Regions from separate parts of the Streptomyces sp. NPDC002018 genome, predicted to be linked through region 1. Evidence: riboswitches for the same ligand, from Rfam matches in the RefSeq annotation. Region 1 holds a riboswitch; the other holds the start of a gene.
The links. A riboswitch is a leader RNA that binds a small molecule or an ion and turns the genes downstream of it on or off. The one in region 1 is predicted to bind S-adenosylmethionine.
Positions count from the first base shown of each region.

Region 2: linked by a shared signal. The riboswitch ahead of ACFYYH_RS19255 (glutathione S-transferase C-terminal domain-containing protein) and the one ahead of thrC (threonine synthase) in region 1 are both predicted to bind S-adenosylmethionine.

Region 1 is NZ_JBIASO010000018.1:147,650-154,022, forward strand. It holds gene otsB (trehalose-phosphatase) at 1-647, shown strand, start outside; gene ACFYYH_RS26480 (trehalose-6-phosphate synthase) at 769-2,238, opposite strand; gene ACFYYH_RS26485 (hypothetical protein) at 2,387-2,713, opposite strand; gene ACFYYH_RS26490 (glucosyl-3-phosphoglycerate synthase) at 2,752-3,810, opposite strand; SAM riboswitch class I at 3,999-4,126, shown strand; gene thrC (threonine synthase) at 4,144-5,430, shown strand; gene ACFYYH_RS26500 (ubiquitin-like small modifier protein 1) at 5,472-5,747, shown strand; gene ACFYYH_RS26505 (cold-shock protein) at 6,114-6,317, shown strand.
Region 2 is NZ_JBIASO010000010.1:258,822-265,194, forward strand. It holds gene ACFYYH_RS19240 (NAD(P)H-binding protein) at 1-806, shown strand, start outside; gene ACFYYH_RS19245 (GNAT family N-acetyltransferase) at 796-1,656, opposite strand; gene ACFYYH_RS19250 (FAD-dependent oxidoreductase) at 1,679-2,785, opposite strand; SAM riboswitch class IV at 3,158-3,266, opposite strand; SAM riboswitch class IV at 3,396-3,542, shown strand; gene ACFYYH_RS19255 (glutathione S-transferase C-terminal domain-containing protein) at 3,852-4,700, shown strand; SAM riboswitch class IV at 4,665-4,775, shown strand; gene ACFYYH_RS19260 (putative leader peptide) at 4,814-4,945, shown strand; gene ACFYYH_RS19265 (LLM class flavin-dependent oxidoreductase) at 5,087-6,295, shown strand; gene ACFYYH_RS19270 (NtaA/DmoA family FMN-dependent monooxygenase) at 6,317-6,373, shown strand, end outside.

The sequences.
Region 1 (6,373 bases):
CGGTGGTCACCGGCCGGCCCGCCGGCGTCGCCGTCCGCTACGGCGGCTTCGCCGGGGTGCCCGGTCTGGAGCATCTCGTGGTGCTCGGACACTACGGCGCCGAGCGCTGGGACGCCGTCAGCGGGACGGTCCGCGCTCCCGCCCCGCACGAGGGCGTCGCGGCCGTCCGCGCCGAACTCCCCGGATTCCTGGACCGGTTCGACGCCTGGCACGGCACCTGGATAGAGGAGAAGGGCCAGGCGGTCGCGGTCCACACCCGCCGCTCCACCGACCCCCAGGCCGCCTTCGAGGCCCTGCGCGAGCCGCTGGGCGAACTCGCCGCCCGCCACGGACTGATCGTCGAACCGGGCCGAATGGTCCTGGAGCTGCGCCCGCCCGGCGTGGACAAGGGCGCGGCGCTGCTGGAGTACGTGCGCGAGGTGGGCGGCGGGGCCGTCCTCTACGCGGGCGACGACCTGGGCGACCTGCCCGCCTTCGGGGCGGTCGAGAAACTCCGCTCCGACGGTCACCCGGGCCTGCTGGTGTGCAGCGGCTCGGAGGTTCCCGAACTCGCGGACCGGGCCGATCTCCGGCTCCCGGGCCCCGCCGCGGTGGTGGACTTCCTGGCGGCACTGGCCCAGGCCCTGGACGCGCGGCCCCAGGACTGACGGCCTCCGGACCGACGCCGCCGCCCGACCTCCCGGGTCCGGCGGTCGGCGGGTCGGTCCCTCGGCGGCCGATGCCCCGGAAGCCGGTGCCCCGGGGGCCGGCGCCCCGGGGGCCGGTGCCTCAGAGCGCGCGCAGCGCGGTGAGCTGGTCCAGGAACCACTGCTGCGGCGGCAGCGCCGTCGCCGCCGCGGCCAGCCGCTTGGCGCGTTCCGTACGCTCGTCGAGCGGCATGCTCAGCGCCTCGTGGAGGGCCTTCGCCGTGGCGCTGATGTCGTACGGGTTCACCCCCAGCGCGTCCTCGCCCATCTCCTCGTACGCTCCCGCCTCCCGCGAGAGCACCAGCGCGCAGCCGCGCTCCGAGACGACGGGGATCTCCTTCGCGACCAGGTTCATGCCGTCGCGGATCGGATTGACCAGGGCCACGTCGGCCAGCCGGTACGCGGCCAGGGAACGGGCGAAGTCGTCCTGGACGTGCATCACGACCGGGGACCAGTCCTCCGTGCCGAACTCGTCGTTGATCGCGTCGGTCACCCGGCGCACCTCGGCGGTGTAGTCGCGGTAGACCTCCAGGTCCTGCCGGGAGGGGTAGGCGAAGGCGACATGGACGACCCGGTCGTGCCATTCCGGGTGGTCGGCCAGCAGCCGCCGGTAGGAGAGCAGGCCGCGGACGATGTTCTTGGACAGTTCCGTACGGTCCACGCGGACGATGGTCTTCCGGACCTCGCCCGTGCTCGTCGAACGGCCGATCTGCTCGCGCAGGGTGACGATCCGTTCGTCCACGTCCGCGCGGTGGGCGCGCTCCCGCAGGAAGTCGGCGTCCGAGCCCAGACCGTGCACCCCGATCCTGGTGTTGCCCGTCCCGCCCAGCAGCTCCGTACAGCAGGCCGTGAAGGCGTCCGCCCAGCGCCGGGTCAGAAAAGCCGCGCGGTCCGCGCCGAGGATGCCCCGCAGCAACTGGCGGCCGATGTCGTCGGGCAGCAGGCGGTAGTAGTCCACCGGGGCCCACGGCGTGTGCGAGAAGTGCCCGATGCGCAGGTCGGGGCGGAGCGCCCGGAGCATCCCGGGCACCAGCGCCAGGTGGTAGTCCTGCACCAGGACCGCCGCGCCCTCCGCGGCCTCGTCCGCCAGCGCCTCCGCGAAGGCCCGGTTGTAAGCCTCGTACGACGCCCACTGGAGGCGGAACTCCGGGCCGAAGGACGGCTCCAGCGGGGTCTGGTAGAGCAGGTGGTGGACGAACCAGAGCGTGGAGTTGGCCACGCCGTTGTACGCGTCCGAGTAGACCTCCGGCGCGATCCCCAGCATCCGCACGCGCTGCCCGCCCGTGTCGGCCGGGTCGAGCCGGCCGCCCGTACGCCGGACCGCCTCGCGGTCGCCGTCCCCGAGCGCCGCGCAGACCCACACGGCGTCCGCGCCGGAGCCGATGGCCGACAGGCCGGACACCAGACCGCCGCCGCCGCGCTTGGAGGTCAGCGTGCCGTCGTCGCGCACGGTGTACGAGACGGGGCCGCGGTTGGACGCGACGAGGACCTGGGCCCGGGAGACGGCCGGGGCAGGGGGGACCTGGGCCCGGGAGGGCGGCTCGGTAACCATGTGCCGAAACCTAGCCCGTCATGTAAACGCTCAAACGTACGGACGGTGTGGCCTACGCCCGGTCAGGGGCCGGTCACCGGCGCGGTCACCCGGCGGCCGGGCGCCCGGCGGGTCCCCGGCCGGCCACCGGCCGGCCGTCCCGCGCGCCTCAGCGGCGGCCACGGGTCGCGGCCAGTGCCACCGCTCCCGCGCCGGTCAGCGCGAGCGCCACGCCGCCCAGCAGCCACAGCCGTTCGGCGGCCCCTCCGGTGTCCGCGAGCTGCCCGGGAAGCGACCCGGGCAGGGGCTCGTGCGGGGGCTGGTGGAACAGCTCGTGGAAGGGGATGGAGGGATGGAGCACCGGCTGGAGCGGCGCGCGCGGGGGTCCCTGGAGGGGTGCGGACGTCATGGCCGATGCCTGCCCCGGCGCCAGCAGCACCAGCGTTCCGACCAGCACCCCGACGAATCGGCAGATAATCAGATGTTTTGCCCTCATAAGGGCGCAATGTAGGCAATCCGTAGGGTGATCCGTGGTTACGCCGCGCGTCCGGACGTGTACTCCGCGATCTCCCGCACCGGCGGCCGTTCCTCCGTGTCCACCGAGTAGGTGCGCGGTACGAAGCCGTTCTCGCCCCGGTCGAACTGTGTCAGCTCCGGCCGGACCAAGTGTCCCCGGGACAGGCGCAGTTGAGCCGTACGGTAGATCGCCGCGGCCATCCGGCCCAGCGCCCGGTCGTCCTGGTGGCGATGGTGCCGCACCCCCACGTCGACCTGTCCCAGCGCGTCCAGGCCCACCGTGTGCAGCGCGTCCACGAGCAGGCCCAGCTCCACGCCGTACCCGACGGGGAACGGCAGCCGCTCCAGCAGCGAGCGCCGGGCCGCGTACTCCCCGCCCAGCGGCTGGACGAAGCCGGCCAGCCGCGGCCAGTGCAGATTGAGCAGCGGGCGCGCCACCAGTTCGGTCACCCGTCCGCCCTGACCGCTCACCCCGCCGGTGCCCGCGCCGCCGGTGCCCGCGCCGTCCGCCCCGCCCGTATCCGCCCCGCCCGTACCCACGCCGTTCGTGCTCGTGGCGTCCGCGCGGGCGCCGTCGGGGCCGCCCTCCCGCAGCGGGCGGTCGTACATCGCCTTCACGAAGTGCACGTCCGCGTCCGTGAGCAGCGGCCCCACGGTCCCCGACACGAAATCCGCCGAGAAGTGCCGCAGATCGGCGTCCACGAAGCACACCACATCGCCGCTCGTCACCAGCAGTGACCGCCAGAGCACCTCGCCCTTGCCGGGCAGCGCGGGCAGCCGCGGCAGGATCGCGTCCCGGTGCACCACCCGCGCGCCCGCCGCCGCGGCGACCTCCGCCGTACGGTCGGTGGAGCCGGAGTCGATCACCACCAGCTCGTCGACGAGCGGTGCCCGCTCCATCAGCTCGCGCCGTATCACGGAGACGATCGCGCCGACGGTCGCCTCCTCGTCGAGCGCCGGAAGCACCACGCTCACGGTGGTGCCGCGCGCGGCCTTCGCCACCAGGAGCCGGTCGAGCGTACGGTCGGCCGCTGACCAGGAACGCCTGGTCAGCCAGCGTTCCACCTCTTCCAGCACGGTCGGTACTCCCTGACGTGATCCTCGGACGCGGCCCGCGAACCGGGCGAACGTGATCCATCTCGCGGTGCGGACCACTATCTCAACCGTCCGCTCCTTCGGTTACAGTCTTGAACAACACGACTGACCACCGCATGCCGGGGTCGGTAGGTGAAAAAACGCACCGGACCCAGGGTCCGGCGCCATAGCGCTCATCCAGAGGGACTGAGGGAACGGCCCGTTGAAGTCCCGGCAACCCTCCCGCCGACCGCGAGGTCACGGTGGGGAAGGTGCCAATTCCGTCTTGCGGCGAAACGCGTCGTAAGGAAGATGAGGAGAAAGGGCCTCGCCATCATGGCTGTGCAGACTGTCGACCACGCCAGCGACACCGTCGACCTCGGACCCGCCGCCGCCCTCTCGTGCCGCGAATGCGGAGAGCGTTTCGACCTCGGCCCCATTTTCGCCTGTGCGAGCTGTTTCGGGCCGCTCGAAGTCGCCTACGACCTGCCGAGCGGCACCCCCGAAGAGCTGAAGAAGCGCATCGCGGACGGCCCGGACAACATCTGGCGGTACGCGCCGCTGCTGCCCGTCCCCGCCGATGTGGCCTCGAAGCCGAACATCAACCCCGGTTTCACCAAGCTGGTCAAGGCCGACAATCTCGCCCGTGAACTGGGTGTCACCGGCTCCCTGTACATCAAGGACGACTCCGGCAATCCGACGCACTCCTTCAAGGACCGTGTCGTCGCGATTGCCGTCGAGGCCGCCCGCGCCTTCGGCTTCACCACGCTCTCCTGCTCCTCCACCGGCAATCTGGCGGGCGCGGTCGGCGCCGCGGCGGCCCGTGCCGGCTTCCGCTCCTGCGTGTTCATCCCGCACGACCTGGAGCAGGGCAAGGTCGTCATGGCGGCGGTGTACGGCGGTGAACTCGTCGGCATCGAGGGCACCTACGACGACGTGAACCGTTTCTGCTCGGAGCTGATCGGCGACCCGCTGGGCGAGGGCTGGGGCTTCGTCAACGTCAACCTCCGCCCGTACTACGGCGAGGGCTCCAAGACCCTCGCGTACGAGATCTGTGAGCAGCTCGGCTGGCGGCTGCCCGACCAGATCGTCATCCCGATCGCCTCCGGATCGCAGCTCACGAAGATCGACAAGGGACTTCAGGAGCTGATCAGGCTGGGGCTCGTGGAGGACCGCCCGTACAAGATCTTCGGTGCCCAGGCCGAGGGCTGCTCGCCGGTCTCCGCCGCCTTCAAGGCCGGGCACGATGTCGTACGGCCGGTGAAGCCGGACACCATCGCCAAGTCCCTGGCGATCGGCAACCCGGCCGACGGCCCCTACGTCCTGGACATCGCCCGCCGCACCGGGGGAGCGGTCGAGGACGTGGACGACGAGCAGATCGTCGACGCGATCAAGCTGCTGGCGCGCACCGAGGGCATCTTCGCGGAGACCGCGGGCGGGGTGACCGTCGGTGTGACCAGGAAGCTGATCGAGGCCGGTGTGCTCGACCCGGCGCTGACGACCGTGGTCCTCAACACGGGTGACGGACTGAAGACTCTGGACGCGGTGGCGCCGACGACGGGCCCGACCGCCACCATCCGCCCGAGCCTGGACGCGTTCCGCGACGCGGGCCTGGCCCACTGATCCCCACGGACGTCACGGAAGACGGAAGGCAGAACACCACTATGAGCGTCAATGTCCGCATCCCCACCATTCTCCGTACGTACACCGGCGGCAAGGCCGAGGTCGCGGCCGAGGGGGCGACCCTCTCCGAGGTCATCCAGTCGCTGGAGGCCAGCCACCCCGGTATCGCCGCGCGTGTCCTGGACGACCAGGGCAAGTTGCGCCGGTTCGTGAATGTCTATGTGAACGACGACGACGTCCGTTTCGAGCAGGGTCTGGAGACCGCGACCCCGGCCGGCGCCGGCGTTTCGATCATTCCCGCGGTCGCCGGAGGCTGAGCCTCGCACGACGGCATCCGGTAACTGGTATGGCTCCCTCCGCAAGAGAAGCGGAGGGAGCCATTCTTTATGGTTGAACGCGATAGAGTGTGGGAACGCCCCTCCGCTCCCCAGATCGCGCGTGTATGAGAACGCGACAAGATGGAGCCGAAGTCGTGGTGTTGTTTGCGCGGTAGGTGCGCTTTGCCCGGCCCGACTTGCCCGGGAACGCAGTGGATTCGTCGCTATGCGTGTTCAGCCATGCCCAGAATTCTCGTCCGATTGACCTGTTGCAGAGGGCAGTTGGGCAGATACATTCAGCCGCGGTCGACGCGTTCCGGCGCGAAGTGTGGCCCCCTGGAAGGGCCAGTAATAGGGGAGTTAGGCATGGCTCAGGGCACCGTCAAGTGGTTCAACGCGGAGAAGGGATACGGCTTCATCGCGGTCGACGGTGGTGCGGATGTTTTCGTCCACTACAGCGCGATCCAGATGGACGGTTACCGCACCCTTGAAGAAGGTCAGCGAGTGGAGTTCGAGATCTCGCAGGGCCAGAAGGGTCCGCAGGCGGACATGGTCAAGCTCGCCGTCTGATCCCGGCGCGATCGGCCACCGACGCACTCAGCTCACGCCGAGGGGTCCGTATCCCA
Region 2 (6,373 bases), on a different contig from region 1:
TGGTCCATCGCGAGGACGAGCGGGCGGACGCGCTGAGAGCGAGCGGAGCCGAGGTCGTCGTCGGAGATCTGACGCGCGGCCGCGATGTGCTCGCGGCCCTCGACGGCTGCCGGCGGGCGTACTTCTCCATGAGCGTCTCGTCGCGGTTCCTGGAGGCGGCGGTGACGACGGCCGCCGCCATGCGGGAGTACGGACGTCTGGACCTCGTCCTCGGCATGTCCCAGCTGACCGTCTCGCAGATGAACCTGTCGAGTACGGAGGAGTCGGAACAGCAGCGTCAGCACTGGCTCGCCGAGCAGGTCTTCGTATGGTCGGGGCTTCCTGTGACGCATGTCCGGCCGACCGTGATGATGGAGAATCCGCTCTTCCAGGTGGCGGCCGCCTCCGTCGCGAGGTCCGCCACCGTCCGTCTGCCCTTCGGTGACGGCCGGACCTCACCCGTCGCCGCGCAGGATGTGGCGGACACGGTGTCCGCGCTCCTGACCCGGCCCGCGGACCGCCCGCCGCGTGACGTCTACGAACTCACGGGCGCCGCCTCGCGAGGCATGGCGGAGATCGCCGCCGAGTGGTCGGCGGCCCTGGGGCGGACCGTCACCTACACGGATGTTCCCTTCGACGAGTGGGAGAAGAACGATCTCGGTGCGCTGGACCTTCCGGAGCATGTGCGCGACCACATCGCCACGATGGCGAAACTGCACGCGCGGAACCGGTACGACAGGGTCACCCATGACGTCGAGGAGATCACCGGCCACCCTCCCCGAGGCTGGCGGGAGGCCCTCTTCGACCACGGCCGGCTCACCGGCTGACGGCCCCGCCCGGGGTGCGGACCAGCAGGAACGCCGGGCGCCGGCGCTGCGTGAAGCCGATCGACTCGTAGAGACGGATGGCGCCGGTGTTGGCGGCCGAGGCGTGCATGAAGGGGGTGTCGCCGCGGTCCCGGATGCCCGCCGCGACGGCACGGACCAGCCGGGTCGCGAGGCCCTGGCCCCGGTGGCCGGGGTCGGTGCAGACGGCGCTGATCTCGGTCCACCCGGGCGGCCGGAGGCGTTCGCCGGCCATGGCGACGAGCCGGCCGTCGCGCCGGATGCCGAGGTAGGTACCGAGTTCGATGGTGCGGGGCAGGAAGGGACCCGGTTCGGTGCGGGCGATCAGGTCCAGGATCTCGGGTACGTCACCGGGGGTGAGGCGGACCGCTTCGGGGTCGGGTTCGGCGCGCAGGGCGGTGTCGACCAGTTGCACGCCCTGTCCCCTCCTGACGATCTCCCACCCGTCGGGGAGTTCCGTCGCGCCGCTGACCGGGACGAGGGTGTCCGGTCCGACGAGGGTGACGAGGTCGTCCCAGGCGCGGGGATCGGCCGAGTCGGCGACGGCCGTGAACGGCGAGACGTCCGTGGGGTAACGGGCGGCGAGGCCGGCACGCTCCGCGAAACGGGAGTGCGGACCGGTGAGTGCGGCCCAGGCCGGGTTGTCGAGGATGTGCGGCGCGGCGGCGGTGCTCCGAGGCTCGGCCTCGGTCTGGGCCTCGGACCGGAGCTCGGACTGGAGCTCGGGCTGGGCCTCGGACCGGGCCTCGGACTGGAGCTCGGGCTCGGGCTCGGGGAGCGGCTGCTGCTGGGGCGGGTGGACGCTGGTGGACATGGTGGTGCGAATCTCCATCCGTGGGGTTCCGGGTCGGGGGTCAGCCGACGCGTGGCGGCCCGAGCGCGAACCGGCCGTGGGCGGGGAGCCGGCCGCCGACGAGGTCGGCGGCCAGTTCCCCGATGACCGAGGCGAACTTGAAACCGTGTCCGGAGAAACCGGCCAGTACGGTCAGGGGCCCCGCACGGTCGACGACGAAGTCATGGTCGGGCGTGATGGTGTACAGACAGGTGGTCGCCCCAGGGGCCGTGTGGTCGACACCGGGCAGCCAGTCGGCGGCGTACCGCTGGACCCGGCCGACCGCGTCGGGCGCCACGGTCCGGTCCCGGTGATCGGGATCGACGACGGGCCCGACACCGTGGAAGCCGACCTTGACGCCGTCGTCGCTGCCGAGTCCGTAGATTCCGCCGCTGTCGGCCGGGAGTCCGGCCCCGGGGTGGTGGATGAAGCTCGGCCAGCCGAGGGCGTCCGGCGCCGGGAAGTGCACGGGCTGCTCCTGGGTGACCCGCATCGGCGGCAGGCCCGGCACGAGTCCGGACAGCCGGCTCGGCGCCCAACCGCCGACCGCGACCACGACCGCGTCGGCGACGACCGCTTCCTCGTCCTCGGTCACGATCTCGGCGCGCTCGCCGCGCACCGACAGCCGGGACACCTTCACGCCGTGCCGGATACGGGCCCCTTTCCGCCGGGCGGCCTGCTGGAACGCCGCGACCGCGTGGTCGGCGTGCAGCCTGCCGGCCTCGGGGTGGAACAGCGCGGTCGTATCGGCCCTCAGCCCCGGCCAGCGCTCGGCGGCCCCCGGTGGTGTGAGGAGTTCCGCCGGGCGGCCGGCCGCGCGCAGGGCGTCATGGAGCGCCGAGGTCGCGGCGGCCGGACCGTGGTCGACCGCGCCGGTCAGTTCCAGCACCCGTTGTCCGGTCTCCTCCTCGAGGCGGTGCCAGAGCGGCAGGGACCGCACCGCCAGGGAGACATAGAACGGATCGGGGTAGGCCAGCCGGAAGATCCGCGAGCTGCCGTGCGAGCTGCCCCGGTCGTGACCGGGCTCGAACTGCTCGAAGAGGGTCACCTGTTCGCCCCGTGACGCCAGGTGCCAGGCCGCGGAAGAACCCATGACCCCGCCTCCGACGACCACGATGTTTCCTACCACGGATGCGGGATCCTTTTCTGTGCAAGGGATATGACGGTCGATCAGAAGTGGGACGCGACCACGGGATCACGGCGCAAGGGGGCGAAGGCACCCAGGTGTCCGGGAGTACGCCGGCATCGGGTGGGACGCGTGGGACGGGACGCAGACGGGCCACAGGGGGCGGCAGGGGCGAGGGGAATGCCGCGGAGCGCGTGCGTCGGGAAGCCGTCAGCCCCGGCAGAGAGTGCTGCCGGGGGCCGTACACAGCGCGCTGTTGACGCGGAGCAGGTCGACGCAGCGGTTCAGGTACGCCGCGCCGCGACCCTGGCGCCGCCCTGCGGCCGTCCCCGGACCTGCGTACATCGCCGCCGCCTTCACCATCCGCCCCACGGGGCCTCGTGCCTGCCGAATGTCCTCCGGTCCGGTCGTCACCCGGGGCCTCCCGCCGTGAGGCGAGGACCGCCCGTCCGCGAGCCAGGGCTCGCCGCTGACGCTCAGGACCGTTCTGCGCCGGAACGTAGGTCCGTCACCGGAGGAATGTCAACGCCGTCTCAACAGCCGGTCCCTGCCCGGATCTCGCCCCACCGCCTTCTTGACGGCCCACCGGAGCGCGCTCAGACTGAGGGGCGACGGTCACGATTGTCAGCGCTCACCCGCGCGGGATCCCCCGCTCAGGTGGGTCATCGGCCCCGGCCCGCTGACAGGCAACCCTTCCACTGCGACGGGGTGCCCCGGGTGACGACCAGGTCCCACCCCGGCGGTGGGGCAAGTGCGGTCTCGCTTCTCTCGCGAGGCCCCGATGACGGGACCGGCGGAGATGCCCAGGACATCGCGGAAGAGCAAGAGCGTCTGTCCGACCTTCCGGCCGGCGCCGCTGCCGCGTCCGCGCCTGCTGACCAGGCGCCGCCATATCGATCTGCTGCGGCTCCGCAACGGATGCTCTCCGGCCGTCTGAGCCGAACCAGCTCCACGATCGCTGTCCCGGGTCCGGGCGTTGTGCGCTGCCGCGCGCCGCCGGACCCTCCTCCCGTACGGCCACCGGCGCCGAAGAAGTCACCGGGGCTCCACCGCATCCCTGGAGAGAGCCATGTCCGAGACCTTTACGCAGACGTCCTTCCCGGCGGCACGTCGCGATTCCCGCCCCGGCACCGCCCCGCGCTTCCGCGACCGTATCGGCGCCGATCTGGGCGGCGGTTACTACCCGGCGGCCCACCGCTACCATCTGTATCTCTCGCTGGGCTGTCCGCGCTCGCTGCGTGTCTCCATCACCCTCGGTCTGCTCGGACTCGAGGACTCGGTCAGCACCACCGTCCTTCCGTCCCCGGCCGACGCCTGCGACCCGCCCGCGGCGCTGCGCACGGCCTACGAGACCACCCGGCACCACTACGACGGTCCGCTGACCGTGCCCGCGCTGTGCGACCTGTGGAGCGGACGGGTGGTGAGCAACCACACCCCCGACATCCTCGACGACCTCGCCCTCCACTTCACCGACCAGGACAACGCCGCTCTGCCCCGGCTGCGGCCCGCCGCCCTGGCCGCCGACATCGACGCGGTCCGTCAACTCCTGGGGGAGAACCTCGCCCAGGCCCAGGCCCCGGCGCTGGACCTTCTGGAACGACAACTGGCCTCCCGCCCTTATGTGCTGGGCGACACACTGACGGCCGCGGATGTGGATCTGTGGGTGGCCCTCGTCCATCTGGACGCCGACGCCCTGCGGCGAGTCGCCGCCGGCGAGCGCCTCTGGTCGTACGTCCAGCGGCTGGGTGCCCATCCGGCCTTCCATGAGATTCCCCGTGCGGAGACTCCGCGTACGGAGGGACAGCGGGAACACATCGGTGAGGATCCGTGTTCATCGGAGAGGGATTGTGTCGGCGACGGCGGCCGGGTTACGGTTCCGGCAGGTCAAGAGTGTCAGCGTCAAGCCCTGGCTTGCTGACCTACAACCCTCCCGCGCGGCGGGGTGCTCCAGGTGACGACCCGGCGGAGCCGGACGGTTCGGCAAGCGCGAGCCCGACACGGTGTGAGCCGACCGGGATGGAGGTGACGGCAGTGCGGGGAGCCCCTCAGCGGCCCATGGTCACCATCGCCACGTACTCGCGACGGCACATCGATCTCCAGCGCGTCGCCGCCGCCCTGTGTCCGGCGTACGAGTCCGTCGCCGCGCCCCAGCCGGCCGCCTAGGCCTTTCCGCGCCCGGCCCGCCTTCCTCCTTGCTCTCGTTACTTTTCGCCACTGTCGCCGACCCTTCATCTCGCGGATCTCCGCCCCGGCCGAGCACGGGCGCGGACGTCCCTCGGCATGCTCACAGGAAGCAGTAAGCCCATGCCCCGAGCATCACACGCACCCCTCCACCTGGCCGTCGCCCTCGACGGCGCCGGCTGGCACCCCGCGGCCTGGCGGGAGCCCGGCGCCCGGCCCGACGAACTGTTCACCGCGCGGTACTGGACCGGCCTGGTCACCGAGGCCGAGCGGGGGCTGCTGGACTTCGTCACCATCGATGACTCGCTGAGCCTCCAGACCTCCCGGCACGTCGAGCCGGACGAGCGCACCGACCAGGTACGGGGCCGGCTGGACGCGGTACTGATCGCCGCCCGGGTGGCGCCGCTGACCCGGAACATCGGGGTGATCCCGACCGCCGTGGTCACCCACACCGAGCCCTTCCACCTCTCGAAGGCGATCGCCACCCTCGACTATGTGAGCACCGGACGGGCCGGGATCCAGGTGAGGGTGTCCGGCCGCGCCGACGAGGCCGCGCACTTCGGCCGCCGTACGGTGCCGGGCCTGCGCGCCGAGGACCTGGCCTCGGCGGCGGGACAGCCATGGGTGAAGGAGCTGTTCGACGAGGCCGCCGACTATGTCGAGGTGCTGCGCCGGCTCTGGGACAGCTGGGAGGACGACGCGGAGATCCGCGATGTCGCCACCGGCCGCTTCATCGACCGCGACAAGCTGCACTACATCGACTTCGAGGGCGCGCACTTCCGGGTGAAGGGCCCCTCGATCACCCCGCGCCCGCCCCAGGGACAGCCGCTCGTCACCGCGCTGGCGCACGCGACGGTCCCGTACGAACTGGTCGCCCGTTCGGCCGACATCGGATTCGTCACCCCGGCCGGAGCCGAGGACGCCCGGACCATCCTGGCGGAGATCCGCGCGGCGCAGGCCTCCGCCGGCCGCGCCGACGAGACCGTGCATGTCTTCGGCGACCTGGTGGTCTTCCTCGACGACGACCCCGACGCCGCCGCGGAGCGCAAGGCCCGTCTGGACGAACGCGCCGGCACGGAGTACAGCAGCGACGCCCGCGTCTTCACCGGGTCGCCCGCGCAACTCGCCGATCTGCTGGAGGAATGGGGGGACACCGGGCTGACCGGCTTCCGGCTGCGGCCCGGCGCCCTTCCGTACGACCTGGAGCAGATCACCCGCCGTCTCGTGCCCGAACTCCAGCGCCGTGGCGCCTTCCGTACCGCGTACGAGGCGAGCACCCTGCGCGGACTGCTCGGACTGCCCCGCCCCGCCAACCGCTACGCCGCCGTCTGAGCCGGAAGGACCGTACGAGTCATGAGCAAGTCCGCCACGCCGCAGAAGCAGATCCACCTCGCCGCGCACTTCCCCGGC